DNA from 4 places in the Synechococcus sp. 60AY4M2 genome. Region 1 is predicted to be linked to each of the others. Evidence: riboswitches for the same ligand, from Rfam matches in the RefSeq annotation. Region 1 holds a riboswitch; each other region holds the start of a gene.

What was found. A riboswitch is a leader RNA that binds a small molecule or an ion and turns the genes downstream of it on or off. The one in region 1 is predicted to bind cobalamin.
Region 2: it holds a riboswitch for cobalamin, as region 1 does, so the genes downstream of both, SYN60AY4M2_RS02665 (TonB-dependent receptor) here and metE (5-methyltetrahydropteroyltriglutamate--homocysteine S-methyltransferase) in region 1, are expected to answer to the same signal.
Region 3: it holds a riboswitch for cobalamin, as region 1 does, so the genes downstream of both, SYN60AY4M2_RS10275 (sirohydrochlorin chelatase) here and metE (5-methyltetrahydropteroyltriglutamate--homocysteine S-methyltransferase) in region 1, are expected to answer to the same signal.
Region 4: it holds a riboswitch for cobalamin, as region 1 does, so the genes downstream of both, SYN60AY4M2_RS01900 (TonB-dependent receptor) here and metE (5-methyltetrahydropteroyltriglutamate--homocysteine S-methyltransferase) in region 1, are expected to answer to the same signal.

Annotation. Positions count from the first base shown of each region.
Region 1 is NZ_AUMZ01000001.1:1,603,926-1,611,424, forward strand. Features, by position in the region: gene SYN60AY4M2_RS06935 (nitrate reductase) at 1-1,013, shown strand, start outside; gene SYN60AY4M2_RS06940 (nitrate reductase associated protein) at 1,010-1,483, shown strand; gene SYN60AY4M2_RS06945 (molybdopterin molybdotransferase MoeA) at 1,461-2,624, shown strand; gene moaA (GTP 3',8-cyclase MoaA) at 2,626-3,564, shown strand; gene moaC (cyclic pyranopterin monophosphate synthase MoaC) at 3,569-4,663, shown strand; gene SYN60AY4M2_RS06960 (MoaD/ThiS family protein) at 4,638-4,901, shown strand; gene SYN60AY4M2_RS06965 (molybdenum cofactor biosynthesis protein MoaE) at 4,902-5,387, shown strand; tRNA gene SYN60AY4M2_RS06970 (tRNA-Arg) at 5,421-5,495, shown strand; cobalamin riboswitch at 5,510-5,715, shown strand; gene metE (5-methyltetrahydropteroyltriglutamate--homocysteine S-methyltransferase) at 6,121-7,499, shown strand, end outside.
Region 2 is NZ_AUMZ01000001.1:604,477-611,975, reverse strand. Features, by position in the region: gene SYN60AY4M2_RS02685 (ArsA family ATPase) at 1-1,243, opposite strand, end outside; gene SYN60AY4M2_RS02680 (hypothetical protein) at 1,292-1,945, opposite strand; gene SYN60AY4M2_RS02675 ((2Fe-2S) ferredoxin domain-containing protein) at 1,949-2,818, opposite strand; gene SYN60AY4M2_RS02670 (DUF1636 domain-containing protein) at 2,828-3,244, opposite strand; gene SYN60AY4M2_RS02665 (TonB-dependent receptor) at 3,342-5,285, opposite strand; cobalamin riboswitch at 5,325-5,466, opposite strand; gene SYN60AY4M2_RS02660 (DUF1565 domain-containing protein) at 5,558-7,348, opposite strand.
Region 3 is NZ_AUMZ01000001.1:2,332,676-2,340,174, reverse strand. Features, by position in the region: gene SYN60AY4M2_RS10280 (heavy metal translocating P-type ATPase) at 20-2,335, shown strand; cobalamin riboswitch at 2,464-2,600, shown strand; gene SYN60AY4M2_RS10275 (sirohydrochlorin chelatase) at 2,630-3,658, shown strand; gene SYN60AY4M2_RS10270 (hypothetical protein) at 3,770-4,678, shown strand; gene SYN60AY4M2_RS10265 (PAP/fibrillin family protein) at 4,675-5,304, opposite strand; gene SYN60AY4M2_RS10260 (L-threonylcarbamoyladenylate synthase) at 5,360-6,067, opposite strand; gene SYN60AY4M2_RS10255 (hypothetical protein) at 6,089-6,457, opposite strand; gene obgE (GTPase ObgE) at 6,399-7,499, opposite strand, start outside.
Region 4 is NZ_AUMZ01000001.1:443,233-450,731, reverse strand. Features, by position in the region: gene SYN60AY4M2_RS01910 ((Fe-S)-binding protein) at 1-794, opposite strand, end outside; gene SYN60AY4M2_RS01905 (DUF1636 domain-containing protein) at 804-1,190, opposite strand; gene SYN60AY4M2_RS01900 (TonB-dependent receptor) at 1,260-3,206, opposite strand; cobalamin riboswitch at 3,251-3,392, opposite strand; gene SYN60AY4M2_RS01895 (formylmethanofuran dehydrogenase subunit E family protein) at 3,474-4,037, opposite strand; gene leuS (leucine--tRNA ligase) at 4,132-6,729, opposite strand; gene SYN60AY4M2_RS01885 (ferredoxin--NADP(+) reductase) at 6,858-7,499, opposite strand, start outside.

The sequences.
Region 1 (7,499 bases):
CAATTAACCCTGAACCTGGCCTTGATGCGCTGGGGATGATCCGTGCCCTCGAAGCCGATGCCCTCGATATTTTCTGGATTGCCGCCACCAATCCCCTGGTGAGCCTGCCTGATCTACGTCGGGTAGAAGCAGCTCTGGCGCGGTCGCCCTTTACGATTGTCCAAGACGCCTACTTCCCCACCGAAAGCACTGCCTATGCCCATCTGGTACTCCCTGCTGCCCAGTGGGGCGAAAAGACAGGCACCATGACCAATTCGGAGCGCCGCGTTACCCTCTGTCCAGCTTGGCGTAACCCTCCTGGTGAAGCGCGGGCTGATTGGGAAATTTGGGCGGAAGTAGGCCGCCGCCTGGGCTTTGCCAAGGCATTTGACTTTGCCGATAGCGCTGAGGTCTTTGCCGAATATGTGGGTCTAACTGCCGGGCGTCTCTGCGATCAGTCTGGCCTCAGCCATGAGCTCCTGCGCCAGGGGCCTCAGCAATGGCCATATCCGCGCACAGGTTCAGTGGAGACCCGCAACCTCTATACCGATCGCGCCAGCGGGACGGAGTCCTTTCACCGTTTCCCAACGCCCACAGGTCGTGCCCGCTTTATCCCCAGCCATTCCCGCGGCCTTGCCGAGCCGCCCGACCCTGAATATCCCTACATCCTCACCACAGGACGTCTCTATGGCCATTGGCACACCCAAACCCGCACTGGACATGTCGCCAAAATCCGAGCAATGCACCCCCAACCCTTTCTCGAAATCCATCCCCGCGATGCCAGCAAGGTAGGGCTAACTGAGGGTGACTGGGTGAGGATTGAATCACGGCGCGGCAAGGCTACCCTGCCGGTTAAAATTACCTGCGCCATCAGCCCTGGCACAGTGTTCATGCCCATGCACTGGGGGGCATTGTGGGGCAATGATACAAGCTGTAACGCTCTCACCCACCCGGTTGCCTGCCCCAGCTCAAAGCAACCTGAACTCAAAGCCTGTGCCGTCAAGCTTAGTCGCATCGAGCGGCCACCAAAATGATCTTTAAGTTTGAGCAAGACTTTGCCGACAGCCTTCGCTGCATTCCCATGATCGTGCGCTTAAAGCTCGATCAGTGCGGCATCAAGCTCAAGTTACATCAGTGGCTGCGTTTTAGTTACCAGCAGCGCCAAAGTTTGGTTGACCTGCCAACGGATACTGCTGACAACCGAGCTGCCTACCGCGCCTACCTAATTCACCTTATCGAAAGTGTCTGCCAAGAGCAGGCCGCTGAGGTAACTGTTGATCCAAACCCTGCCTGGGAAGACGCTACCACCATCCCTGACTGCGTTCTTGAGCAGGCGGCAGCCAAGGGGGTCGTGCTGACTCTTGAGCTATGGCAAAAGCTGACCCCGTTGCAGCGCTTTGCCCTCATTAAGCTCAGTCGCCCTGGCCACGAAAACCGCAATTTCCTACCCGCCTTTCAGGAATTTTCCGCACCCCACACCTATGGTCACTGTCCAGGAAGCTGAAGCCATTATTAAAGACCACTGGCTGCCAGCCAAAACCGAGTCGATCCCGATTGCAAGCTGTGTGGGCCGGGTTTTGGCAGAGCCGATCTACGCCGATCGGGACTACCCGCCAATTAACCGGGTCCTGATGGACGGTATCGCCATCAACTATGCCGCTTATGCTGCTGGGCAGCGAAGCTTTGCTGTTGCAGGCATAGCCCCTGCGGGGACAAGCCCTGCCACCCTGCCCGATCCGCAGCAGTGCTTGGAAGTGATGACTGGCTGTGCCCTGCCGCTGGGTAGTGATCTCGTCATTCCCTACGAGCAAATTCGTATCGAGGGAGGAATTGCCACCATCATCCAGGAAGTCGAACGCAACAGGGGTGATTTTGTTCATCCCCAAGGTAGCGATTGTTCTGCAGGAGCGCTGGTTCTCCGCCCCGGCATTACCCTCAAGAGCATCCACGTCGGGATCTTGGCCTCCTTTGGCTACAGCCGCATCCAAGTTGAGAGGACTCCTCGCATCAAAGTTGTGGCAACTGGCAGCGAATTGATTCCCATTGAGCAAACCCCTGCACCCTACCAACTGCGGCGCTCCAACGCTGAGGCCCTCCGAGCGGCTCTTCTTGCCTACGGGTATACCGAGGTTGAGACCGATCACCTTCCGGACGATCCTGCTGCCATTGCCACCCACTACCAAGCCAATACCCCAAACTACGACCTCTTGATTTACTCTGGGGGTGTTTCAAGGGGAAAGTGTGACTACTTGCCGGCCATCTGGCAAAGCTGTGGTGTTACTGCCTACATCCACGGCGTGGCGCAAAAGCCAGGCAAGCCAATGTGGTTTGGCATCGACCATCAGGCCAATACTATAGTTTGGGGCCTCCCAGGCAACCCCATCTCAGCTCTTGTATGTTTGCATCGTTATCTCCTCAACCGTAACACTGACTCTGGGCACCTAAGTGAAGTCATTACCTTCAAACCCAATCTCACTCTTTTTGTGCCCGTTAAGATGAGCGCCAACCGAGTCTTTACACCGATTATGCCTAACAACTCCGGAGACTTCATCGCTCTAACAGACAGCGATGGCTTTGTAGAGTTACCCCCGGCTCAAACTATCCTCAGCCCCGAGCAAAGCATCCAATTCTATCCGTGGTACTAAGATGCAGCTAGTGGATCAATGGAATCGTCGCATTCGCAAGCTAAGGGTTTCTCTAACCGATCAATGCAACCTTCGCTGCCGCTACTGCATGCCTTTGCATCCAGAATTTCTGGATAAAAGTAGCTACTTAACTCCGCAGCAATACAAAGAAATTATTGGCGAGTTGCTGGACTATGGCATTGAAGAAGTTCGCATTACAGGTGGTGAGCCTCTGGTTCGGCAAGACTTTGATGAAGTCATTCAGGAACTTGCCAAGCTGAAGATCCCGTCCCTCAGCCTAACAACCAATGGCCTGCTGCTCCACCGCTACTGGGACGTTCTCAAGGCTGCCAACGTTCTCAACCTTAATGTTAGCCTCGATAGCCTACAGCCCTCCACCCAAGCTGCAATTGCCCGTCGCGACTGCCTGGCGGATATTCTCCGTAATATCCAGGAGGGTATTGCCCGGGGATTTAGCCTCAAAGTCAATACGGTTGTAATGCGGGGGATCAACGATTGCGAGCTATTTGATTTCGTTGAGTTTGCCCGCAAGACAGGCGTGACAGTTCGCTTTCTGGAGCTGATGCGGGTCGGCTATGCCAACTCTCTCTATGAAGAACACTACGTTTCAGCACAAGAGTGCATTGCCCGTCTGCAAGAACGCTATACTCTAACCCCCCTTCCAGCGGCACCTGATTCGACAGCGTTTTACTTTACAATCGACGAGAATGTTAAAGTTGGATTTATTGCCTCTGAGTCTCAGCCCTTCTGCAGCAGCTGTTCCCGGTGGCGCTTGACAGCTGATGGTCGTCTCTTTGCCTGCCTATTTAGTGAGGAGGGTCTCTCGGTTCGAGACAAAACACCAGGCCAACGTCAGCAAATTTACCAGCAGCTTTTGGGGATGAAACCACTGCGCCGGGTTGAGCAGGTCTCACACCCAATGTACGGCTTAGGGGGCTAGCTCTATGGACAAAGCTGATCGTACATGGGCCCATCTTAATGCTCAAGGCCATCCGCATATGGTAGATATTAGCCACAAATCGGTGTCTTTGCGAACGGCCACAGCACGGGCAAGAGTTCAACTGCCACCTGCTCTCAGATCCTATGTTGTTGGCCAAGATATCCACCTGAAAAAAGGACCGGTATTTCAGACAGCAACCATTGCCGGTACAATGGCTGTTAAAAGAACTGACCAACTGATCCCCTTTTGTCATCAGATCCCTGTTGAAGACTGCACCTTTGATATCACAATTGATGATCACTTGCTTGTAACCATCCACTGCACTGTCAAGACCAGCGCTAAGACAGGGGTTGAAATGGAAGCTCTCTGTGGTGCGGCAACAGCAGCGCTGACAATCTATGACATGTGCAAGTCGGTGTCGCCCCATATCTGCATCCAGGAGATCCGCCTAGTAACTAAGTCCGGCGGCAAAAACGCCCTCCTGGAACGTCCCCTCTATGGCTTGGTGCTCACAGGGGGACGTAGCAAGCGCATGGGTCGCGATAAAGCGCTGCTGAACCCTTTTGGCAAACCCCACGCCGCCTATCTCTATGAACTGCTGCAGCCCTACTGCCAGCAGGTTTACTTGTCAGCGCGTGCCGGTCAGTGGTCGGGCACAGCTCTAGAGCTCTTGCCCACACTACCAGATCTAGTAGAAAGCGTTGGCCCGATCAGTGGCCTATTGACTGCCTTGAATACTCATCCTGAAGCTAACTGGTTGGTTGTTGCCTGTGATCTACTGAACCTTCGGTCAGAAACAATCCAAAAGCTGCTGGATCACTACCAAGCCGAAACAATCGCAACTTGCTATGTTAACCCCGAGCGCGGCTTCCCGGAAGCTCTTTGCGCCATCTATACTCCTCAAGCTGCAGCGGTACTAGAAAGGGCTTACGCGGAAGGGGTGTACTGCCCTGTGGAAATCCTCAGCAGGCAGCCCTGCACCCTAGTTACCCCCAACCATGAGGTCGAGCTCATGAACGTCAATACCGCCGAGGAGTATGCCACTTTCCAATCAGTTTGGGGTAGTTGCAGCCATGGTAACTCAATCTGTCCTAAGTAAGACCGTAACAATTCAATATGTAGCAGTGCTGCGGGAACAGGCTCAGCGGAGCAGCGAAGTGCTGCAAACCAGTGCAGCAAACTACCTAGAGCTCTATCAGCAGCTGCAAGCAAAGTATGGATTTTCGCTAGCAGCGGAGGACGTTAAGGTTGCTGTCAATCATGAGTTCTGTGACTTGACTAGGCCGATAGATGAAGGTGCCTTGGTAGTTTTCATTCCACCAGTTTGTGGGGGCTAAATGCTGCGTTTTCTAATTGTGGATAGCACCATCCAGCCAGCTGAACTCAGTCGTTTGCTCGTCAATAACACAGCGGGTGCCTTAGTAACCTTCGAGGGCTGGGTACGCAACCACAGCCAGGGCAAACCTGTTCTCAGCTTGGAGTACGAAGTCTACGAGATCCTTGCCCAGAAGGAGGGCGAGAAGATCCTCCGAGAAGCCCACGCCAAGTTTGGCCTCTGCGGTGCTGTTGCCTGTCACCGCCAGGGTCATCTTGCAATTGGTGATATTGCGGTTTGGGTTGGTGCTACAGCTGAACATCGCGGCGCCGCTTTTGCTGGAGCACGTTACATCATTGATGCAATCAAGGAGCGCTTGCCCATTTGGAAAAAAGAGTACTACTGGGGTGAGCCGCCGCGTTGGGTTTTGTGTCAGAAAGCAAAGCCTTTGTTCCAGCAATTCCATAAGAACGCTATTGCTCGGCAGCCTTGCGGCGATACCCCCTAGCCTCTCTGCTAGTATCAGTGAGGTACCTGACCTGGGGCTGTAGCTCAGCCTGGATAGAGCAAGCGCCTCCTAAGCGCTAGGTCGGCGGTTCAAATCCGCCCAGTCCCGCTAAAACCAGTGATAGGATAAAGTCTACTGTCGGTTCTGACGGGGATCAGCCGTCAGAGGCAACGGGGAAAGTGCAGTGAGAATCTGCCGCTGTCCCGCAGCTGTGAGCCGGTTTTGGACTTGGGATCCCTAGTTCGTTGTTGCAAGAGGCCTTGAGACGCAAGCCAGCCCCTCCAAAACTGAGCAAGTCAGAATGCCCGCCGGCGGTTTTTCCACAGTTCACCATATCTGCGAGGTACAGATATGCTCCCCATTTTGACGTTAGCCCGTTCCCGTCTCGAAGTTTTTTCATCGGCCTGCTTACGGATTTTCGACGCTCTCGGATCGTAGGCACTCAGTCAAAAGCGCGGACAAGAGAGCTGAGCAGTTAGCTCAGGGGCAGCTAGGAGGACGGTTGCTCGCTTTGGTTGCACAAAAGAGTCCTCTGGGCATCCCCCTGTGCAGAGTGGGCAAGCCGCCAGGGTGAAGGAACGCCTTGACAGCTCCGGCAGGTTTCCTGGCCTAGGGAAAACCTTCTGCCGGGATGCCACCGATAGGCATGTCGGCGGCCATCTCTTGCTGCCTAGGTTGGATGACAACTGGCGGCAACCTCAATTACCGAATTCGATTCAGGACAAGGTACCTTATGGCCATTGAAACTCAAACCCTAGGCTATGCCCGCATGGGCAAGCGCCGCGAGCTGAAGAAAGCCCTGGAGGCCTTTTGGGGCGGCACCCTGGAGGCGGAAGCCTTGTTGGCGACGCTGCAGGATCTGGAGAGTCAGGCCTGGCGAACCCAGCGACAGGCCAACCTCGACCACATTGCCGTAGGAGATCAAACCCTCTACGACCACGTTTTGGACTGGGCCACCTGGCTGGGGCTGATTCCCTCCCGGTTTCAGAGCTTATCAGGCCTGGAGCGCTACTTTGCCATGGCGCGGGGGCAGGAGGGGCTGCCGGCCTTGGAAATGACCAAGTGGTTTGACACCAACTACCACTACCTGGTGCCGGAAATTGAGGCCGACGCGATCCCTCAGGCCCATTTCGACGACTTCCTGGCCACGGTGCGACGGGCGCAAGGGATCCTAGGAAACCGCACCAGCCCCGTCCTCCTCAGTCCGGTTACCCTTCTTGCTCTAAGCCAGCGCTCTGGCGAGTTGCGGGGGGATCTGGAGAAGCTGCTTCCTCTCTACAGAGAACTCTTGCAGGAGCTGCAGCGCCTGGGGATCCGGGAAGTGCAAGTCCATGAGCCCATCTTGGTGACCAGCGAAGGCAAAAGTCTTCAGGAAGCGGTGGAGCAGACCTACCGCTGGCTTGCAAGCGTGGGGATCCCTCTCCACCTGGTTACCTACTTTGACGACTTGGGGGAGACTTACCCCTGGGCGGTGGAGCTTCCGGTAGCTGGCCTCAGCCTCGACTTCACCCGCGGCCACAACCTGGAACTGGTCAGAGCCCACGGCTTCCCCGCCGACAAGATCCTGGGGGCGGGGGTAGTGGACGGGCGCAACGTCTGGCAGATCCAGCCCAAAGCCGTTCTGGCCACTCTGCAAGAGCTGCAAGCCCTAGCCCCCAACCTGCGGGTGCAGCCTTCTTGCTCGCTCCAATTTGTGCCCCACGACGCTGCTCTGGAAACCCACCTGCCAGAGCCTTTGCGCAATGTTCTCAGCTTTGCCGAGCAGAAGCTGGCCGAGGTGGTTCTGCTGGCCCGCACCCTCAACGGCGAAGACACCGCCGCCCAGCAGCAGGAGCTGGAGCAGCAGTGGCAGGCCTTCCAGGACTTCAATCCCCCCAACTCTACAGTGCGCCAGGCCTTGGCCAACCTGACGGCGCAGGACTTCCAGCGCTCCCTTCCCTACGAGCAGCGTATAGGCCGGCAGGTCAAGCTGCCACCGCTGCCGACCACCACCATCGGCTCTTTTCCCCAAACCCCCGAAGTCCGGCAGTGGCGGGTCAAGTACAAAAAGGGCGAGATCTCCCAGGCCGAATACGAAGCTGCCATCGACGCCGAAATTGCCAAGTGCATCCG
Region 2 (7,499 bases), 1.0 Mb from region 1:
AGTGGGCCGGGTCGATGGAGACCAGCAAGAGCTGCCGGTCGGGATGGCGTTGGGCCAAGTTCCAGGCCAGCGCCCCGGCCACCGTGGTCTTGCCTACCCCGCCTTTGCCTCCCACCAGCAGCAGGCGGATCCCTTGGGCCAAAAAATCTGGCAGGGCCACCCTTGGGGGGGAGGGGATCCCGCCGACAGGCTCCCCTGGGCTAGCGGGAATCTCTTCCAACTGCAGCAGCACCTCTGGCAAGGGACGAAGCTGCTGCACCAGCTTGTCCAGGGCCGCCGGCCCAATGGGCTCCTCCAGTTGATAGGGACAAACCCAGATGGGATAGCCAGGCAGCTCCTCTTGGAGCGCTTTTAGCCAGCGCCGCTGTTCCTGCTGGCGGGCCAGGTAGAGGGGGGACGGCGGGATCCCAGACGACGCTCTCCCGCTGGCTCCCAACAACACCTGGTTGACCAACAGGCCGCCAATGGGCACCCGGCGGCTTTGCAGTTGTTGACAAAAGCGGCGCGTCTCCGCCACGCTCAACGGCTCCGGGATCAGCACCAGCCAGGCGGCAGTGCTCTCCGGGTCGGTGAGGCGGGCTTTGCCCCCCTCCAGCTCGCTCTGCAAGCGGGCCAGGAAGGCGTCGGCTTCATCCGGTCGATAGGCGCCCGTGAGGGATTGGACAACCTCGCGGTGCTTGGCCTGGAAGGTGGCAAACACCGCCAGCAAATTGTCGAGAAAGTCGGGCAGTTCCAACAGCCGCAGGGTGTGGCCGGTGGGGGCGGTATCCAGGATAACTGTATCCACCTCTTGGCCCGCCAGCAGCCGGTTGACCTCTAAGATGGCCATCAGCTCGTCCACCCCCGGCCAGTCCAGATCCCAAAGGGGCAGGAGATCTTCCTTGGCCAGCCAACTGCCCCGCTCGGCAATCAGCTCCAGAGCCGGGCCGTAGGTCTGCTTGAAATCCTGCAGCAACACCTCGGCCTGGAGAGCCCGCACCTGCAAGTTGGGCCAATCCGGCAGGGGCTGGGGAACGTCGGCCACCGGGATCCCCAGCACATCCCCCAGGGAGTGGGCCGGATCGGTGGACAGGAGCAGCAGACGGCGCTCTGGTTGCGCCTGGGCCAGGTGACGGGCCAGGGCACAGGTGAGGGTGGTTTTGCCTACGCCCCCCTTGCCGCTAAACAGCAGCAGACGCTGGCAAGGAGAAAGGAGAGACAGGCGGAAAGCGCTCCCGCCACAATCGAGTTGAGCAGGCTGCAAAGGGATCCCTTCTGGCACAGGTCACCCCCATTGTGGCCTGGATCTCCCTTAGGGATGCTCCAGATCAGCGAAGTTTCCCCTCTCCCACCACAACCGGCGTCCTCTGTCCCACGCCAGCAGCGCGTGGATCCCAAGCCAAAATCCCGTCCACAGCCAGTTGTCCAGCCAGATCTTGGCCAAGATGGGCAGGGTCAAGCCCTCCGTTCCGCCCAGAACCAGGCCGGCTGCCAAGATCAGCCCTTCAAAAGCAAGGAACCCTAGGATCAGCATGGCTGGGATCCAAAGATAGTTCAGCAGCAATTGCCTTGGCCTAATAGGTTTGGACTGAGAAAACAGAGGTCGGTAGCCGGCAGCAAAAGCGACCCCCACCGTGCCGATCCCCAAGACCAACCCCCAAGCAAAAGAATCAGGTGTACGGGGATAGTTGTGCCAGGTGTAGCCAAAGATTTGGTTGGCCAGCCAAATCATCGAAGCGCTAATAATTGCCCTTTGGCGAGTTAACGTGGTGCCCGCGATGATGCCAACAGTTACAAAAGGAAGCGTGCAGGTATAGGCAATGTTGCTCAGGCAGCCGATGGTGGTAAATAGGCTGGGCCAAAATCGACCTTGGGCTAGATCTCGGCTGGCTTGGATCCAAATTACTTCTGGGATCCCGCGGCGAGGCTTGGGGATGGACTGGACAAGAGCTTGTAGGCTAACCATAGGCTAATCTCCAGGAAAAAGGTGAGCTTTCAAGGGGCAGTTCTTTAGCAGATGCTCCTGGACAATTTGCCGCGCTACTTGGGGGGTAACCCGCTTGTACCAGGTGCGATCTCCGGAGTAAAAAACCACCGGCCCTTGTTGACAGACTTCTAGGCATCCGGAAGTAATGACCTGAATATCCAAATTGGCTTCCCGCAGGGCCGATTGCAGAGCTTCCACAACGGGCTGATAGTGGCGAGAAGGATAGCAGCGGCTGGAACGGCAAACCGCCAAATAGGGCCGCTTGAGGGGGTTATCTTCATACGGGATCCGCTCTTTTCCCTCGACGTAAATGGCCCGCAGGCGTTCATAAAGGGAGAGCTTCTGATAGTCGGCTTTGCCTTCGGGCAGGTAGTCTTCTCCTGGCCCCAAAAAGGGACTGGGCAAAAAGATCTGCAGCAGCGATTCCTCTGCTCCGTTCCAAAATTGGATCCCCCATTGGCGAGGCTGGCCCTGCGGATTGAGGCGGCGATAGAGGGCGGCGCGGCCGACCAATCTTTTGCGGCGCAGCTCAGGTGGAGTTCTGCTGTAGGGGCCGCCCTGGTGCTCTTCTAGACACAGGTGCAAATGCCAAGTTTCGGTGGCCACGGTCAAATAGCCGTCGTAGAGCACACAGAGAGCAGGGGGATCCTTGAAGGCCGCCTCCAGCACTCCTCCCTCCACCACCTGGCCCACTTGGATCTCGGCCCAGCGCTCCTGAAAGAGCTCATAGAGCAATGGCCCAAGACAGTCGATGTGAGCCGGGATCCCTTCGTAAACGGTTGTCCAGCCGGTGGGGAAAACCTCTTGCCAAGTCTGGTTTAAGGGCGTGATCCAGGGACTGAAAGCGGCCATAGGTTGCTCCTATTGGATTGGCGGAATGCGGGCAATCACCCCCTTTTTGATGGGGCGCTCTGCCCAGGGCAGGATCCCATCGGGCTTTGTCAAATACAGCTCCGCCGTTTGTAAGATTGGCTCTACATCTTTTGGATCGAGATCGCCAAAGACATAGGTCATCTTCCCCGGGGCTGCTAGGGCAATCACGCAGGCATGGCTGCAGCCGCTCATACAGGCAACTGGCTTCAGGTGCAATTGGGAATTGAGCACTTGCGATTGCAAGGCGGCCAGGAGCATTTCTCCTTTGCTAGTCCCTTCTTTTTGGCCGTTCACCCAGCGAGATCCGCAGGTGGTGCAGATCCAGAGGTAATGTTCGGCCTCAGCTTGAGCCGAAGTTGTCGATGGAGAAAAGTTAGGAGATAGAGAGTTGGTTGAGATCGCCATAAGTTGCATCCAAACTAAACCGTAAAGCAGACAATCAACTTGGAAAGTTCTCGCTAAAAGTGGTCAGCCGGAGAGTTAAAAACAGCCTGGGATATCGCTAAAATTGCCCCCGCAAGTTCACCCTCAGCGTGCGGCCAACTCCGGGATAGCCGGGGAAAACTTCATACTGCTCATCCAGCAGGTTGTCGATCCCCAACTCTAGGCTCAGGGCCTCAGCCAACGGGATCCCGCCGCGCAGAGCCACGGTGGTGTAGCCTGGCAGGGATTCCGTATTGGCATTGTTGGTAAAAAAGCTCCCAATGTGATGGACCAAAATCGAGCCGTACCAGCCCTGCTCGTGGCGGTAGCTTAGGCCTAGATTGAAGCTATCGGCTCCTACAAAGGCTAGCTCTTTGCCAACTGTGGCCGGGTTAAGGGCAGCGCGGATGATGGGATCATTGAGGGTATAGTTGGCAAAAAGCGTCCAGTTTTCCCCCAAACGCAAATCTAAAGCCGCTTCCAGGCCGGTATATTCGACCAGCCCGATATTTTCATAGGTTCCCCGGCGCGGCCCAAGGCTGACAAAGGTGATGCCATCGCGGATGCGGTTGTGGGCAAAAGTTAAGCGCAGCAGGCCAAAATCTCCCAAGGTTTGATCCAGGCCGATGTCCAAGCTCTCCCCTCGCTCTGGGCGGAGATTGGGGTTGCCATCCACTTCAAAAAAGCCGCGCAGCCGAAAGAACAATTCCGAGATCAAGGGGGTGCGAAAGCTGCCGGCGTAGCTGGCCCTCAAGGTAGTTCCCTCGGCAACTGCCCACCGGATCCCCACAGCCGGCGAGGTGGCCGAGCCGTTGGCCAAACTGCTGAAGTCCTGACGGATGCCCAGGTCGAGGTGGAACTGGGGATCCGGGCTGTAGTCCAGGCGGGCAAACAGGGCCCCCTGGTTAACCGTATCGTCGTAGTTGATATTGGCAGAACCCCTGGCAAAAGAAAAAGTCGTATTGCGGGCTGAGATAGAGCGATAATCTGCCCCCAAAACTCCCTCTAGGTTTTCGCCGGCCTGCCAAGCATATTGAAGCTGGGATCCCCAGCCATTGCGCAAGATGACGTCGCGGGATCCCTGGCTTTGCGGAGCGCTGAAGCGGTAGTTGAGATCGTCCAAAAAGACTCTTGCCTGCAGGGATCCTGTTTCCTGAGTCCACAGCCAACTGAGATCCAGCAGCAGATCGTTGGTGTTTTGCTCTGCGTCGGGAGAGGGAAACTCTACACTGCCGGGCACGCGAAAGGCTTTGTTGAGGTAGAGGGCGTTGGCTGTTAGGACTTGATCTTCGGCCAGTTGCCAGGTGAGCTTGGCCTGCAAGTTGTGGTACTCCACCGCCGAGTTTTCCCGCCTGCCTGACTTGCCCAGCCGCTCAATGGCAAAGGGAAAGTCGTTGTTACTTTGCAGACGGCGATAGCTGAGCACCCAGCCCAGATCCTGGGCTTGGCCGCGACTTTGGATCCCTTGCTCATTGAGACCGTAGCTGCCGACCGCCGCTTCCAGCACCGTCTCCGTTTCTGGCTGCGGCTCCACCGTGACGATGTTGATCACGCCGCCAACGGCGTCTGAGCCGTACAGGGTAGAGCCGCCGCCGGGGGAGACTTCAATTCGCTCGACGACATCGGTGGTGATTTGGGAGAGGTCAAACCCCCCGAAAAAACCCAGATCGTTGAGAGGGCGGCCATCCAAGAGCACCAATACCTGCGCCGTTCGCGCCCCTCGCATGAATTGAGAGCTAAGAGCTCCCAACTGAGTTCCCGCTGTGCCATTGCTGAGGATCCCGGGCAAGTAGCGCAGGGCTTCCTGCACCGTCCTTGCCCCTTGCTGGCGCATCTGCTGGCGGGTGATGACGTAGACTGGGCGGGAAGACTCTCGCAGCAGGCCGGGACGGCGAAACGGGGTGGTGACGGGTTGATTCAAAATCTCGGCGCTGAGGCCGGTATCCAAGATTGCCTGCCCCCAGGCCGGGATCCCCAAACTCAAGATCCCCAGCCCAAGGCTGAGACATACAGTTACTTTCATCCGGTTGCTCCTGCTTCCGTGCGACGCGGAAGGGCTAAGCTTTGAGCCAAAGCCGCAGGCGGGCATCCTGACTGAGGGCCTCAGCCCATCACAGTTGCGGCACAGCGCCGGATTTGCACCGGACTTTCCCCATTGCTTGCCCTGGCTGATCCCCAGGACAACCTGACGGCACGGCTTTCCTCCCCATTGCTCTGGAAAAAGCCGTGCTAGGCATCATACATTCCCTGCTGGGGAGTTCCTATCCTGCCGGGGGGGATCCCTGGGCAGTGAGGTCAACGGAAGATCATCTCCGCCACCGCGTCAAAGCCGGCGTCCAACAGCCGATCCAAGACTGACTGGGCCTGGCTGCGGCTGTCGTAGAGGCCGGCCTGCAGCACCCTCCTGCCGTTGAACACGGTCTCCACCGCTTCGGGGACGAGCTGCCGCAGCCGCTGCAAATCGTCGCTGCCCTTGGGGGTCACCAGCACACGAAAGCGGGTGGCCGACTCTGCTGGGGCTACCGCCGGTTCTGGAGCCGCGGCAACGGGAACAGGGGGGGTTGTTGGGCTGCTGCCCGCTTGTCGGCGAGCCGGGGGTGGCAGGAGGGTAGTAATATCCGTGAGAGGAGCCACAGATTGCTGGCGGACGGGAGTGGCAGGAGCAGGCTCAACCGGTTGGGCAGGCGTGGTGGAGCCATCGGGGGTGAAGGGGACGGCAACAAACTCCTGGGGTTGAGCGCCTGCCGGCTGAGGGGGGGCACTGGGCAAAATGCGCCCTCCCGATCCCGCTGCAGGAGGGGGAACGGGGGCAGTCGATTGGGGCACCGTCACCACCGGCAAGGTGGGAGAGGCCGCCGCCGGCTGGGGATCCCTGCTGGGAGCCGGAGGCTCGGCCTGCGGAGTTGTGGGCAGCGTCAAGCCGCCTGCCGCAATGGGTGGCGGGGCGTTGCTGGGCAGCGCAGCCACCGTGGTCTGGCCGGCCAGATCCAGCTCCCCTTTGGTTTTGCCGGCCAGTTGGTTGCCATTGGCGTTGAGGCGCAGGCCGCGGGTGGCGTTGTGGATGTCGTACTGGCCGTTCCCCTCAAAGATGTTGTTGCCGGGATCCGAAGCCGTGCCCAAATCTGGCTGGGCGGTGGTGATAGCTGTCAGGCCAGTCTCCAGGTTGCGGGCAATGAGATTGTTGCGCAGGATGGGACGGGCGCTGCCGCCGACCACAATGCCGGTGCGGTTTTGCAGGATGCGGTTGTTGCGCACAATCGGCGCCGAGCGCTGGTCGATGGTGAGGCCAAAGCCGGTCTCTTGGAAGAGGTTGTTGACAATGGTGGGCTGGGAGGTGCCCAAGACGGAGATGCCGTTGGCCCCGTTTTTGTAGAAGCGGTTGCCTTCTATCCAGGGGTTGGAGGCGCCGGCGATGAAAATGCCGTCGTGGATGCTGCCCACAAAGCTGTTGTTGAGAATGCGCGGGGAAGCCGATTCTACCCAGAGGGCGTAGCCGCGCCGACCCTGGTTGCGCAGGGTAACCCCCCGCACCTCTGAGCCGGTCTCTGCCAGCAGGGCAACGTTTTGCCGGGCCAAGGTCGGGCTCATGTAGGTGCCGCCGCCATCGATCAGGTAGCCCTCTCCCAAGGTGGACTCGTCCCCGCGCAAGATAAGGCCGGCCTTGAGGCGGATGGGGAAGACTTCGCCGCTTTCTGCGCTGTACACCCCCGGCAGAAGCTGGATGATGCTGCCGGCTGGCGCCCGGCTGATGGCATGGGTGATGGTCTTGAAGGGGTTGTTGCGGGATCCATCCCCTTGGGTATCGCTGCCATTGGCGGCATCCACAAAAATGGCGGGGCGGTCGTCCGGCAGCGGCGGCGCTTGGGGCAGGGCCTGCTTCTCCAAAAGGCCGGTGTCCAGGGAAGTTTGCGCCCAACTGGGATCCCTTCCTGCCGCCAGCAGTAAGCTGGTGCTCAACAGCAAAGAGGTGGCCAGTCGCGTCAGCGTCGCGGAGCCGTGACGCTGCAACCGCAAGTCAGGCAGGACTGCTGTAAATTGGTGTTCGCCGGATTTCTGCAGACGGATGAACGATAAGGAAGAGATCATAGGAGTCATCCCCACACCAGGCTGGGCCAGAGAAAGAAGGAGGGTCGAGGCTATCCTACCAAACCTGACAGGCAGGATCCTGCCCTCTTCCCCAACTCCAAATACGGACTGATGCAGGCTTCTTTTTGTAGATCCAACGCTACCCCTAGAG
Region 3 (7,499 bases), 730 kb from region 1:
TCATCAACAAGGTGTTGCCATGTCTGCCCATAAAGGGTCATCGGCTGCACTATCGGCCTCTGCGCCTTCTCCTGAGGGCACCTGGCAGTTGGCCCTGCAAGGGATGAGCTGTGCCTCCTGCGCCCGCAGCATCGAACAGGCCCTCGCTCAGGTGCAGGGAGTATCCTCCGGATCCGTGAATTTTGCCAGTGAGCAGGCCACCGTCAAAGGGGATCCCAGGCTGGTGGATCCGCAGGCGCTGATTCGGGCGGTGGAGCGGGCGGGGTATCGGGCGCGCCTTATCCAGGAGGATTGGCAGCTGGACGATCTGTCGGATCCAGAGCGGATCGCCCAACGGGCCGCAGAACGGGAACTGAAGCTCAAGGTGGCGATAGGGGTGGGCATCAGCACGGTGCTGGTGATCGGATCCCTGCCGATGATGCTGGGGATGGACATCCCGGGCTTTCCCATGTGGCTGCACAATCCTGGGTTGCAGTTGCTGCTGACGGCTCCGGTGCAGTTTTGGGTGGGCAAGCATTTTTATCGAGGCGCTTGGGCCGCTTGGCAACGGCGCTCGGCGGATATGAACACGCTGGTGGCCTTAGGGACGAGCGCGGCTTTCTTCTATTCCATTTTCCCAACGGTTTTCCCCGACTCTTTCCATCGGCAGGGACTGCATCCCGATGTGTATTACGAAGTGTCGGCGGTGGTCACCACCTTGATCCTGGTGGGCAAGTGGATGGAGCAACGGGCTAAGGGGCAAACCTCCGAAGCCATTCGCAAGCTGATCGGGCTGCAACCGAAAACGGCGAGGGTAATCCGCCAGGGGGTGGAGCAGGATGTCCCCATTCGGGAGGTGCAGGTGGGGGATCGGATCCGGGTGCGCCCCGGCGAGAAGGTGCCGGTGGATGGGGTAATCCTAGAGGGATCCTCCACCCTCGACGAGTCGATGGTGACCGGCGAGAGCCTGCCTGTACTCAAATCGGCGGGGGATGAGGTGATTGGGGCAACGCTGAATCGGACGGGCAGCTTTGTGATGGAAGCGCGGCGGGTGGGCAAAGACACAGTTCTGGCCCAGATCGTGCGCTTGGTGCAGGAAGCTCAGGGATCCAAAGCCCCAATTCAACAGGTGACGGATCGGGTGACTGCCTGGTTTGTGCCGGCAGTGATCGGGGTGGCAGTTCTAACTTTCGTGCTCTGGTGGGTGCTGGCGGACAACCTGACGCTGGCCTTGGTGAACACGATTGGGGTGCTGATCATCGCCTGCCCTTGTGCGCTGGGGTTGGCAACCCCCACCTCGATCCTGGTGGCCACGGGACGAGGGGCAGAATTGGGGATCCTGGTGAAAAGTGCCGACAGCCTGGAATTGGCCCACCACTTGCGCACGGTGGTCTTGGACAAAACTGGCACCCTGACCGAAGGTCGCCCTACCGTCACCGATATTTGGGCCCACGGCTCCTCTCCCCTGACGGTGTTGCGCCTGGCAGCGGCGGTGGAGCGGCACTCGGAACATCCTTTGGCCCAGGCGGTGGTGCAGAAAGCCGAAGCGGAAAAAATTGCCATCCCTCCTGCCCAGCATTTTCAGGCAAGGATAGGCAGTGGGGCAGAAGCCTGGGTGGAAGACCAGTGGATCCGCATCGGTCGGCTGAGCTGGCTACAGGAGATGGGGATCCCTTGGGATCCCTCTTGGTCAGAGCGGGTTCAGAATTGGGAAAGCCAGGGCAAAACGGTGATCGGCGTAGCGCAATCCCAGAGTCTGGTGGGGCTGTTGGCCATTGCCGATCCGCTCAAACCCACCTCTCCTGAGGCAGTGCAACAGCTGCAACAGATGGGTCTAGAGGTGATCCTGCTAACCGGGGATAACCCCACTACGGCCCAAGCGATTGCCCGGCAGGCAGGCATTCAGCGGGTAATTGCCCAAGTCCGCCCCGATCAGAAGGCAGCTTACATTCGCAGCTTCAGACAACCTCGACACCGGGTGGCGATGGTGGGAGATGGCATTAACGATGCTCCGGCTCTGGCAGAAGCCGATGTGGGGATCGCCATTGGCACAGGTACGGATGTGGCGATGGCCGCCAGCGATATTACCCTCATGTCGGGGGATCTGCGGGGAGTCGCCACAGCCATTCAACTCAGCCGGGCCACCCTCAACAACATCCGCCAGAACCTCTTCTTCGCCTTTATCTACAATACGCTGGGGATCCCGATTGCCGCTGGGGCGCTCTATCCCTTTACAGGCTGGTTGCTCAACCCTATGCTGGCGGGGGCAGCCATGGCCCTGAGTTCCGTTTCGGTGGTCGCCAATGCCCTGCGCCTGCGACACTTTCAGCCCCCCAGACCAGCGGGCCGGCGTTAGGCCCTCTCCCAGGGGCAAGGGGGATTAGCGCGGCAACAGTTTTGCTGCCCTTTGAGCATGAGTCTGCCGTACCGCTCATGCCTCAGGGCTATCTTCTGGCAGACAAGGACATCCCCCCCAGGGGGCTTGGTGAACGACAAGCGGCAAGCTAACCTAAAAGGCTCAGGCAGACTGGGGAAAGCGCGGTGCAAGTCCGCCACTGTGACGCAACTGTGATGGGATCCCTCCCTCAGCCAGAACACCCACCTGCCGTTGTCCTGTACCCCTTGCGATTCACAAGGAACGGAGTTTTTTGTGTTGAATACCCTCAGTGTTTCCCCTCCGCTTGCGGTTGGGCAGTCTCCTGTTGTCCCCCTGCCCCTGTTGCTCATCGGCCACGGATCCCGTGACCCTGAAGGGCAGCAAGCCTTTCTGGAGCTGGCCCAAGTTTATCAATCCCTCACCCCCCATCGGCCGGTGATCCCCTGCTTTTTGGAGCTAGCCCAGCCCAGTATTGCCCAGGGGGTGGAACAATGCTTGGCCCAAGGGTGGCAGGAGATCGTGGCCCTGCCGCTGCTGCTTTTTGGGGCGCGCCACAACAAGTTCGACGTGACGGTGGAGCTGGATCGTCTGCAGGCCCTCCACCCGCAGTTGCGCATCCACTACGGCGGGCCGCTGGGGATCCGGGTCGAGATCTTGCAACTGTTGCGGGAGCGATTGGCCACTCTGCTGGCTGCCCAGCCGCAGCAGATCCCAGGGGCGGAAACGGTGTTGCTGTTTGTCGGTCGCGGCTCCAGCGATCCCGAAGCCAACGCCGAAGCCTGTAAGCTGGCCCGGCTGCTTTGGGAAGGATCCGGGTTTGCTGCCGTGGAAACCTGCTTTATCGGCATCACCCATCCCCGCCTGCCGGTGGGTCTGGAGCGGGCCCTCTCTTGGCAGCCGCGCCGGGTGGTTGTGCTGCCCTATTTTCTCTTTACAGGGGTGCTGGTGAAAAAAATCGAGGCGGCGGTGCAAGAACGGCGACGCCAATACCCCGAGATCGACTGGCTGATGCTGCCGGAATTGGGCCTTGTGGACGCGGTGCTGCACAGCCTGCAGCAACTGGAGCAGGAAGCTCTCCAGGGCCAAACCCTGATGAACTGCCACCTCTGCAAGTTTCGCCTGGCGGTGAGCGCAGAGCTGGGAGCGGGGCATACTCATCACCATGACCATGACTCCCATGGGCACGGATCCCATCACCATCACTCTCACCATCACCACAACCACGGCCATACCCCCGCAGCAGCAGCGGATCCCTGGGCCGAATTGCAGAGCTACCACCAGCGGGCTTGGCAAGTGCCCTAAGCGAGAAACAGAGGCTGCCGGCGGGATAAACTGAGATGCAGGCAGGCGATCTGTGAACCTGACCTCTGGTTCTCCTGCTCCGGTGGTTCTGCTAGCGAAAAAACAGAAACGATGATGTTCTCCCGCTCCTCTTGGGTCTCAGGTGCCGCTGCCGCGGGGAGCGGGATCTTTGTCTTCGCGTTGGTGGTGGGCCTGCTGGATCAGATCCTGCCGACCCTGCCCAAGGTTTCCCTGTCCTTGGCCGGGATCCCTGGGCTCCTGGCTGCAATTGGGGCCTCCTACGGGGTTTGGCGGCTGGTTCAGATGGGTCTGCAGTCGCATTCCTGGCCTGACTTTCGAGAATCGCTGTTGGCGGCTGTGTCTCCCTTCGATCCTGCCGATCACGGTGGTAGGCCGCGGCAACCCGAAGTGGATCCGCGTCCTCTGCAAGTGGCTGAGGAGATCCGCCAAACCCAGCTTCGCCACCAAAAGATCCTCGACCGCACCAAGCAGCAGGTGAAAGCCGAAATCCAAACCTGCGAACGCCCCCAAGCGCAACTGCGCAGCGAGCAGCAGCGGTGCCGAGTTCTGCAGGCCCAAGCCCAACGGTTGCAACGGCACTTGCAAAATCTCCAAACATCACCCCCGCCCTCTTCCCCAAACTCCAAACCGGCCAAACCCACACCAGAGCGGGAACTGCGCCACAGGCTCCGCCAACTTCAATCGCAAGTTACCACCCTAAAAATAGAGCTGGAACGGCAAGGGATCCAACTGCAGCAGTCGGAAGCCGAGCGGGCCCAACTCCAGCAGCAGCAGCAAAAACTTAAGCGCCTCCTGCAGCGCACAAAATCCGAAAACCAAAAGCTGCGCTCCCAACAGGAGGAATGGGCCCGGCAACTGGAGCAATCCCAACAGGAGTTGCGGACTTTGCGGGAGTCCTACCGCGCCCTGCAGACCCTCTGGGAGATAGGCTCTACCCTAACTCCCAAGACGACTGCTTCTGAAATTGCCGCCGCCGAACTCTCTGGCACCTCCGGCTAGCCGCAGCCTCGGCTCACCCGCTGCAGGACAAACACACTCCCTTCGCTGCCACGCCCAATCCGCAGGTCCTCATCCAAATAGGTGATATCCAGCCAACCCCTTGGCTCGCGGCGGCGAACGTCGATCTGCACCGCCGGGATCCGTTTGGGATCCCGCTCGAGCAGATAGAGAAAACTCTCGATCTCGTAGCTCATCAAGGCCTGGGATCCGAGCACCAAGCGCTCGAAAATGACCCTGACCCGGCATTCCGACTCTGGGTAGAAGCGGGCCGCCACCGCCACAACTCCCCGGGGCAGCCAAGCCTGCAGCCAGCCGGATCCCTGGATCTCCGCCACGTTAAAGACCCGCCCAGCTTTGGCCCGAATGCACTGGTAGATCTCGCCGGTGGTCAGAAGGGGCAACTGGGCCAGCCGCAGCAGGTCTGTGCTGGTGGTAAATAGGGTAAGCCAGTTCCCCTCCAACTGTTCAGGAACAGAGGTTGGCCTGGGGGTGGGGTTGAGCGCCTCCAAAGCAGCAATGTGAGACAAGATCTGGGCTTTCTGGTCAGGGGAAACCTTCCGGCCTCGGTCAGCCCCCTCCAGCAGGCGCAACAGGGCCAGCTTTTGCTCAGCCAAAGACTCAGGCATGGGCACACTCCACAGGCACCGGCCCTATTCTAGAGAACACGGGATCCCTCTGCCCTCAACCCTCCGCTTCCACCGGCTTCAGATTTAGATTTATTAGATCCGCCACCTGCTCGTACCCCAAGCCGGCCCGCACCAGCAGCGGCTCCGGCCCCGTGAGATCGATCACCGTCGAGACCTGGGCCCGATAGGGAGCCTCGTCATCCAGCACCAAATCCACCTGTTTCTCCAACTGTCGCATTTCCTCGGCGGTAAAGATTCCCCCCTCTTCCCAATCCCCAGCAGAGTCAAAACCCACCTCCAAAGAGCCGACGGGATCCCCGCCCAGCTTGGCCGAGGTGGAGACGATGGGATTGCCCAGCTCGGCCAACAGCGCCTGACAGATGGCCGAATCGGGCACGCGGATGCCGGTGGTTTTCCGCTTGGGATCCATGACCAACTTGGGCACCAGCTTGGTGGCCGGCAGCAAAAACGTAAACGGGCCCGGGATCAGCCGCCGCATCAGCCGATAGGCGGGATCGCTCACTTGGGCATACTGGGCAATTTGGGAAAGCGAAGGGCACAAAAAGGTGAGGGGCTTGTCGTTGGAAAGCCGCTTGAGACGCCTTACCCGCTCCACCGCCTGCTTGTGGGTGACATCGCAGCCAATGGCATAGACCGTATCGGTGGGGTAAAGCATGACCGCCCCTTCCCGCAGAGCGGCTGCAATCCGTTGGATGGAACGGGCCTGGGGATGCTGTGGATGGAGCTTAAAATACTCGGCCATTCGGGAGAAAAAAGCAAAACCTCAAGACTCGGAGCGGCTAGGGCTTTCCACCACTTCCGCAACTCCCCCAGAACGAGGGGTAGGCGGCACCGACAGGGATCCCTGCGGCCAATCTTTTAGCCGTTGCATCAGCGCTTGAATATGCAGACGAGGCAAATAGGGCCAGTCGCCTGCTTCCTCCAAATCCTGAAGCACCCGATAGAGCTCTTGCCGGGTGTTGGGCAAAGACTCTCGGAAGGCCCCCTCCAAAATCGTGCGGTGCAGATCCTCCAACAACCGCAGGAGCATCAACAGCTCCACACAAGCTCCCGCCCTCGCCTGGGCCGCCTGCTCAATGGCCAACTTGATCTGGCGCAAATCGGGGGGCAGATCCTCCGCCGAGATATACATAGCCGCTCATCTCTGAGTTTTGGGAAGGCAGGGGCACTCCTATTCTAAGATTCTCCTGCCCCCGAACTGGCTGGATTTTGCTAGCCGCCGCGGGTCGATGGAGATCCGGATCCCGGCCCAGGCACTGCCACACCCGCTGCAACAAGGGCTCCAGCCCCTGCCTGGCAACCGCCGAGATGGCCGATACCGGGGCACCGGCAGCCATTGACAGCCGCTGGGTGCGCTCGCTCACCTCCTGGGGCTCAAGGGCATCGATCTTGTTCAAAACCACAATCTGCGGCTTGTCGCTTAGCCCGTGGCCGTAGGCGCGCAGCTCCTGCTGAATGATTTGGTAATCCCTGACGGGATCTGCTGCTGTGCCGTCCACCAGGTGGATCAACACCCGCGTGCGCTCCACATGGCGCAAAAAGTCGTGGCCCAACCCCACCCCTCGGTGTGCCCCCTCGATCAGTCCGGGAATGTCGGCAAACACCACCCCATCCCCGGCAGGATGGGGCACCACTCCCAAATTGGGCTGCAGGGTGGTGAAGGGGTAATCGGCGATCTTGGGCCGGGCGGACGAGACCACCGAGATCAGGGTGGATTTGCCCGCATTGGGCATACCGACGATCCCCACCTCGGCAATGAGCTTTAGCTCCAGGCGCAGGCGTCGCCGCTCTCCCGGTTGGCCCCTGGTAAATTGGCGGGGAGCCCGATTGTGGTTGCTGAGAAAATGGGCATTGCCCAGGCCGCCTTTCCCGCCCCGAGCCACCAGCAGCCGATCCCCGGGCTGCACCAGATCCCCCAGCAGCTCGCCGGTCTCTGTGTCGAACACCATTGTGCCGCAGGGCACCCGCACCAGCCGATCCGCACCACTGGCGCCACTGCGATGGTTGGGCCCCCCTTTGGCCCCATGTTCTGCCTTGATCACCGGCTGAAAGCGAAAATCCAACAAGGTCTGCAGGCCGGGATCTGCCACCAGGATCACCGAGCCGCCCCGTCCTCCATTGCCCCCTGAGGGCCCTCCGGCGGGCACATACTTTTCCCGGCGAAAGGCAACAAT
Region 4 (7,499 bases), 1.2 Mb from region 1:
GGAGGTGTAACCCGCTTGTACCAAGTGCGGTCGCCGGAGTAGAAAACCACAGGGCCTTCCTGACAGACTTCTAGGCATCCGGAAGTAATGACCCGAATATCTAAATTCGCTTCCTGCAGGGCAGATTGCAGGGCTTCCACAACCGGTTGATAGTTGCGGGAAGGATAGCAGCGGCTGGAGCGGCAAACCGCCAAGTAGGGCCGCTTGAGAGGGTTATCTTCGTAAGGGATCCGCTCTTTTCCCTCGACATAAATGGCTCGCAGGCGTTCATAGAGGGAGAGCTTCTGATAGTCGGCTTTGCCTTCGGGCAGGTAGTCTTCTCCTGGCTCTAAAAAGGGACTAGGCAAGAAGATCTGCAGCAGAGATTCCTCTGCCCCGTTCCAAAATTGAATTCCCCATTGGCGAGGCTGGCGCTGCGGATTGAGGCGGCGATAGAGGGCGGCGCGGCTCACCAATCTTTTGCGGCGCAGTTCTAGGGGGGTTCGGCCATAGGGGCCGCCTCGGTGCTCCTCTAGACACAGATGCAAATGCCAAGTTTCGGTGGCCACGGTCAAGTAGCCGTCGTAGAGCACACAGAGAGCAGGAGGACTGGTAAAGGCCGCTTCCAGCACTCCCCCCTCCGCCACACAGCCCACTTGGATCTCAGCCCAGTGCTCCTGGAAGAGCTCATAGAGGAGCGGCCCAAGACAGTCGATGTGAGCCGGGATCCCTTCGTAGAGGGTTATCCAGCCAGTGGGGGAAATCTCCTGCCAACTTTGGTTTAAGGGCGTAATCCAGGGACTGAAAGCGGCCATAGGTTGCTCCTATTGGACTGGTGGAATGCGGGCAATCACCCCCTTTTTAAGAGGGCGCTCTGCCCAGGGCAGGACGCCATCGGGCTTTGTCAAATACAGCTCCGCTGTTTGCAAGATTGGCTCCACGTCTTGGGGATCGAGATCTCCAAACACGTAGGTCATCTTTCCAGGGGCTGCCAGGGCAATCACGCAGGCATGGCTGCAGCCGCTCATACAGGCAACCGGCTTAAGCTGCAATTGAGGGTTGAGCACCTGCGATTGCAAGGCGGCTAGAAGCATTTCTCCTTTGCTAGTCCCTTCTTTTTGGCCGTTGACCCAGCGAGATCCGCAGGTGGTACAAACCCAAAGGTAATGTTTGGCCTCAGCTTGAGTCGAGATTCTGGTTGAGATCGTCATACAGTTGCTTCCAAACTAGAAGCACCCCACAAATGGTTAGCCAGAATTCAAAAACAACCTGAGATGTTGCTAAAATTGCCCCCGCAAGTTCACCCTCAACGTGCGACCAACGCCGGGATAGCCGGGGAAGACTTCATACTGCTCATCCAGCAGGTTGTCGATCCCCATCTCTAGGCTTAGGTCCTCAGTCAACGGGATCCCTCCTCGCCAAGCTACGGTGGTGTAGCCTGGTAGGGATTCCGTGTTGGTGTTGTTGGTAAAAAAGCTCCCAATGTGATGGACTAAAATTGAGCTGTACCAGCCTTGCTCGTGACGGTAGGTCAGGCCTAAGTTCAGGCTATCGGCTCCCACAAAGGCTAGCTGCTTGCCAACTGTAGCTGGGTCAAGGGCGGCGCGAATGATGGGATCATTGAGGGTGTAGTTGGCAAAAAGCGTCCAGTTTTCCCCTAGCCGCACATCTAAGGCTGCCTCCAGGCCGGTATATTCAACCAGCCCAATATTTTCATAGGTTCCTCGGCGCGGCCCAAGGCTGACAAAGGTGATGCCATCGCGGATGCGGTTGTGGGCAAAAGTCAAGCGCAGCAGGCCAAAATCTCCCAAGGCTTGATCTAAGCCAATGTCAAAGCTTTCCCCTCGCTCTGGGCGGAGATTGGGGTTGCCATCCACTTCAAAAAAGCCGCGCAGCCGGAAGAACAATTCCGAGATCAAGGGAGTGCGAAAGCTGCCGGCATAGCTGGCCCTCAAGGTGGTGCCTTCCGCCAAAGCCCAGCGGATCCCTAGAGCAGGCGAGGTAGCCGAGCCGCTGGCCAAACTGCTGAAGTCCTGGCGGATGCCGAAGTCGAGGTGGAAACGGGGATCTGGGCTGTAATCCAGGCGGGCAAACAGGGCTCCCTGGTTAACCGTATCGTCGTAGTTGACATTGGTAGAACCCCTGGCAAACGAAAAAGTTGTATTGCGGGCTGAGATGGAGCGATAATCTGCCCCCAGGACTCCTTCTAGGTTTTCGCCGGCTTTCCAAGCATACTGGAGCTGGGATCCCCAGCTATCGCGCAGGATGAGGTCGCGGGATCCCTGGCTTTGCGGGGCGCTGAAGCGGTAGTTGAGATCGTCCAAAAAGAGTCGAGCTTGCAGGGATCCTGTCTCCTGAGTCCACAGCCACCTGAGATCCAGCAGCAGGTCGTTGGTGGTTTGCTCGGCATCGGGAGAAGGAAAGTCTACGCTACCGGGCACGCGGAAGGTTTTGTTGAGGTAGAGGGCGTTGGCCGTTAGGACTTGGTCTTCGGCCAGTTGCCAGGTGAGCTTGGCCTGCAAGTTGTGGTACTCCACCGCTGAGTTTTCCCGCCTGCCCGACTTGCCCAGCCGTCGGATGGTAAAGGGAAAGTCGTTGTTGCTCTGCAGGCGACGGTAGCTGAGCACCCAGCCCAGCTCCTGCCCTTGGCCGCGGCTTTGGATCCCTTGCTCATTGAGGCCATAGCTGCCGACCGCCGCTTCCACCACTGTCTCCGTTTCTGGCTGGGGCTCCACCGTGACGATGTTGATGACGCCGCCAACAGCGTCTGAGCCGTACAGGGTAGAGCCGCCGCCGGGGGAGACTTCAATTCGCTCGACGACATCGGTGGTGATTTGCGAGAGGTCAAACCCCCCGAAAAAACCCAGATCGTTGAGGGGGCGGCCATCCAACAGCACCAGCACCTGGGCCGTTCGCGCCCCTCGCATGAACTGAGAGCTGAGAGCCCCCAACTGGGTGCCGGCTGTGCCATCGCTGAGGATGCCGGGCAGATAGCGCAGGGCTTCCTGCACGGTTCTTGCCCCTTGCTCGCGCATCTGCTGGCGGGTGATGACATAGACGGGGCGGGAAGACTCTCGCAAGAGGCCAGGACGGCGAAACGGGGTGGTGACGGGTTGATTCAAAATCTCGGCGCTGAGGCCGGTATCCAAGACTGCTTGCGCCCAGGCTGGGATCCCCAAAACCCAACTTCCCAGCCCAAGGCTGAGACCTAGAACTGTCTTTTTCATGTCAGCTCCTTGCTCCGTGCAACGCGGAAGGGCTCTGAGCTGAGCCCTGAGCTGAAGCCGCAGGCGGGCATCCTGACTGAGGGCTTTTGCCCATCACAGTTGCGGCACAGCGCCGGATTTGCACCGGACTTTCCCCATTGCTTGCCCTGGCTGATCCCCAGAGCAACCTAGCGGCACAGCTTTCTCCTTAGTCCTTCTGGAAAAAGCCGTGCTAGGCATCATATCTCTCCCGCCCTGGAGTTCCCATCCTGCTGGGGGGGATCGGCGCTAGGGTCTAATCGTGAGACGGAAAAGAGCCTCGTCGGCCATTTGAAGAACTTCTTGCCCCGCTGCCATGAGCCGTTCTGGGGGCAGCTCTCGGTACTTAGCAATAAACCCAGGCAAGACTTGAAACTCCACTCGCTTGCCAGTTTCTCGATGGATGACAACACTGCGCATTTTGTCCAGGGAGTCCACCTCCACCAGCTTTAAGTTCAGCTTGCCCAAGCTGGCTCCAGTGGCGGCGTGCAACCCATCCACGATGCAGGCAAAGGGAATCTGGAGCGGCGACTCGTGAATGACTTCCACCACAAAGCGACTTGGGGAGGTGGGGGGGAGGGGACTTGCCAAGCCCAGCTCCTTGAGAGCCCGCATCCCCATGCGATAACCCACCACCGCCCAGGGGCCAGCACCGCCGTGGATTTCGGTAACTCGCTGGGTGGCAGCCTCAAGGGCAGCCGGAGGATTGGCAGAGCTGCTGGGGTGGGCCAGGGCAGGGATCCCGACCGCTAGCTGAATGGCCATCCACAGCAGAGGAAGCTGCTGCGGCTTGAGAACCCATCGCTTGCGCATAGGCAGACAAGAACTAAACCCCAAGGCAGTATCCTAAGCCCTGCTCCTGGGTCTTGCCTATGCAGGGGGGGAGGTTATCTGAGCAAACGGAGAGCTAGACAACCACGTTGACCAGCTTCTTCGGCACCACGACGACCTTCTTCGGCGTCGCCCCTTGGAGATACTTCTGGGCCGCTTCCGACTGCAGAGCCAGCCGCTCCTGCTCCTCCGGCGTGACATCGGCAGGGGCTTCAAAGGAGCCGCGCAGCTTGCCGTTGACCTGCACCACAATCGTTACCGTATCGGCCACCAGCGCCGCCGGGTCGTAGCTGGGCCAAGACTGGCGATGCACCGAGTCGGTACCGCCCAGGGCCTGCCACAGCTCTTCGGCAATGTGGGGGGCAAAGGGCGCCAGGAGCAAGACCAGGGTGCGGATCCCTTCGGCGTAGACGGGCGAGTCCGGGATCCCCGCCTCGGCTAGGGCATTGCTCAGCTTCATCAGCTCGGCAATGGCAGTGTTGAACTGGTACTCCTCCAGATCCTCACTGACTTCCTTGATGGCCGTGTGGACGGCACGGCGCAGATCTCTTTCCGCCTTGGTCAGGGATCCCGCCTCGACCTTGGCCTGCAAGGACGCCGTCCCGCCACCGCGACTGACAAAGTCGTACACCTGTCGCCAGACGCGGTTGAGAAAGCGAAACTGCCCTTCCACGTCGGCATCGTCCCATTCCAAGTCCTTTTCCGGCGGCGCCTTGAAGAGGATGAACATGCGGGCCGTGTCTGCCCCGTAGTTGGCCAGCACCTCTTCCGGATCCACGCCGTTGCCCTTGGATTTGGACATCGTAGCGTAGATAACTTGCAGAGGCTCGCCGGTTTCGGGATCCCGCGGATCGTTGGGATCCTTAACCAGCGCTGTGGGGATCCAGCGATCCTTGCCGGACTTGTTGGGGTTGTAGTAGGTGCGCGCCTGCACCATCCCCTGGGTGAGCAGGCGGGAGAAGGGCTCATCGAAATTCAGCAACCCCAGATCCCGCAGCACTTTGGTGAAAAAGCGGGCGTAGAGCAGGTGCAAGATAGCGTGCTCGATGCCGCCCACGTACTGATCCACCGGCAGCCAGGCGTTGACCAGATCCTTGCGGAAGATCTCGCGGTCGTTGCGGGGATCGCTAAAGCGCAGGAAATACCACGAGGAGCAGATAAAGGTGTCCATCGTGTCCGTCTCGCGGCGGGCGTCGGCACCACAGGCGGGGCACTTCACCTTTACCCAGTCCTCCAACTGGGCCAAGGGGGATCCCCCTCGCCCCGTCAGCTCCACATCCTCGGGCAACAGCACCGGCAGATCCTCCTCCGGCACCGGCACAATGCCGCAGTGGGGGCAGTGGATGATGGGAATGGGGCAGCCCCAGTAGCGCTGTCGCGAGATGAGCCAATCCCGCAGGCGGTAGTTGACCTGCCGTTCTCCCAGCCCCTGCTCTTCTAGCCAGGCGATGGCCCTTTCTACACTTTGCCCCGGGCCTTTGCCCACCGGGATCCCGTCCAGGGGGCCGGAGTTGATCAACACCCCCTCCCCCGTCCAGGCCGCCTGCAGATCTTCAGCACTCGTCACCCCCCCTTGGGGCGGCTGCACCACCAGCTTGATGGGCAGGCCGAACTGGCGGGCAAACTCAAAGTCCCGCTGGTCGTGGGCGGGCACGGCCATGATGGCTCCTGTGCCATAGCCCATCAACACGTAGTCGGCAATCCAAATGGGGATGCGCTCTTGGTTGACGGGGTTGATGGCGTAGGATCCCGTCCAGACGCCCGTTTTTTCGCGGTCTTCGGCGCTGCGCTCGATCTCGCTGCGGGCAGCGGCCTCGGCCCGGTAGGCCTTGACGGCAACCTCTTGCTCAGGGGTGGTGAGCTTCTCCACCAAGGGATGCTCCGGCGCCAGCACCATGAAGGTGGCTCCCCAGAGGGTGTCAGGCCGGGTGGTGAACACCGGCAGCTCCTCCCCTGTTTCGGTTTTGAAGACAACCCTAGCCCCTACCGACTGGCCAATCCAGTTCTCCTGCATGGTGAGCACCCGCTCCGGCCAGCCGGAGAGCTTCTCCAGGTCAGCCAGCAGTTGGTCGGCATAGGCCGTGATCTTGAGAAACCACTGCTTGAGGAGGCGCTTTTCCACCAGAGCTCCCGATCTCCAGGAGCGCCCTTCCGCATCTACCTGCTCGTTGGCCAAGACGGTCTGGTCCACCGGATCCCAGTTCACCGGCGCCTCCTTCTGGTAGGCCAGGCCCGCTTTGAAAAACTGCAGGAAGAGCCACTGCGTCCACTTGTAGTAGTCGGGGGCGCAAGTGGTGATCTCCCGCTCCCAGTCGTAGGAAAGCCCCAGCCGCTGCAGTTGATCCCGCATTTGGGCAATGTTCTGGTAAGTCCACTTGGCCGGCGGGATCCCCCGATCGATGGCGGCGTTCTCTGCCGGCAAGCCAAAGGCATCCCACCCCATGGGGTGCAGCACCGCGTACCCCTGCATCCGCTTGTGGCGGGCAATCACATCCGTGATGGTGTAATTGCGCACATGCCCCATGTGCAGGCTGCCACTGGGGTAGGGGAACATCGACAGGGCATAAAACTTGCGGCTTTCCGCCGTCAGCTCCCGCGTGCGATCCAACCCGAGTTCACGCCAGTGGGCCTGCCACTTGCTTTCGATGGCCGGAGGATTGTAGCGCGCGTCCACAGTCTAGGGCTCCTGGGGAGAACAGCTCTCGGCTTCAGGTGGGCTAAGATACCAGCATTTTGGCATGTTTTGCGGATCCCCGGCGCCGACGGGATCCACCGGAAACCAGTTAACCCAAAGGGATCCCCTCAGTAGGTTTCCTCGTGCCACCTGTTGGCCTTCTTCAGCTCCTTCTGGAACTTGCTCCAGTCTTGACCGGCTTGCTCGGCAAGGGGGGCCATGACGCTGTTGATGCCGTCCTCCATTCCCTTGAGGCCGCAGATGTAAGTGTAGGTGTTGGGCTGCTGCAGCATCTCCCACAGCTCGGGGCCGTACTCGGCCATGCGGTTTTGCACGTACATCTTTTTGCCGTCGGGGGTTTGCTGTTCGCGGCTGATGGCGTAATCGACGCGGAAGCGATCCCCATACTGGGCTTTCCAGGCCTCTAGATCCCCGTGGTAGAGCAAGGTGGACGTGGTGGGCACCCCAAAAAACAGCCAGATCTTGCCCTGATAGTTGGGATCCTCTTCAAACAGGTGCTTGATGAAGGCGCGAAAAGGGGCGATGCCGGTGCCGGTGGCAATCAAAATCAGGTTGGCGTTCTCATCTTCCGGCAGCAAAAAAGTTTTCCCCGAGGGCCCGGTGATCATCACCTCGTCGCCGGGTTTGAGATCGGTGAGGAAGCCGGAGCAGACCCCTACCCCCGGCTGGCCAGTTTCCTTATCCACGTATTCGGCCCGCTTCACGCTCAAAGAAACCGTGCGCCCCTCGCCATCGTCGCCATAGCGGGT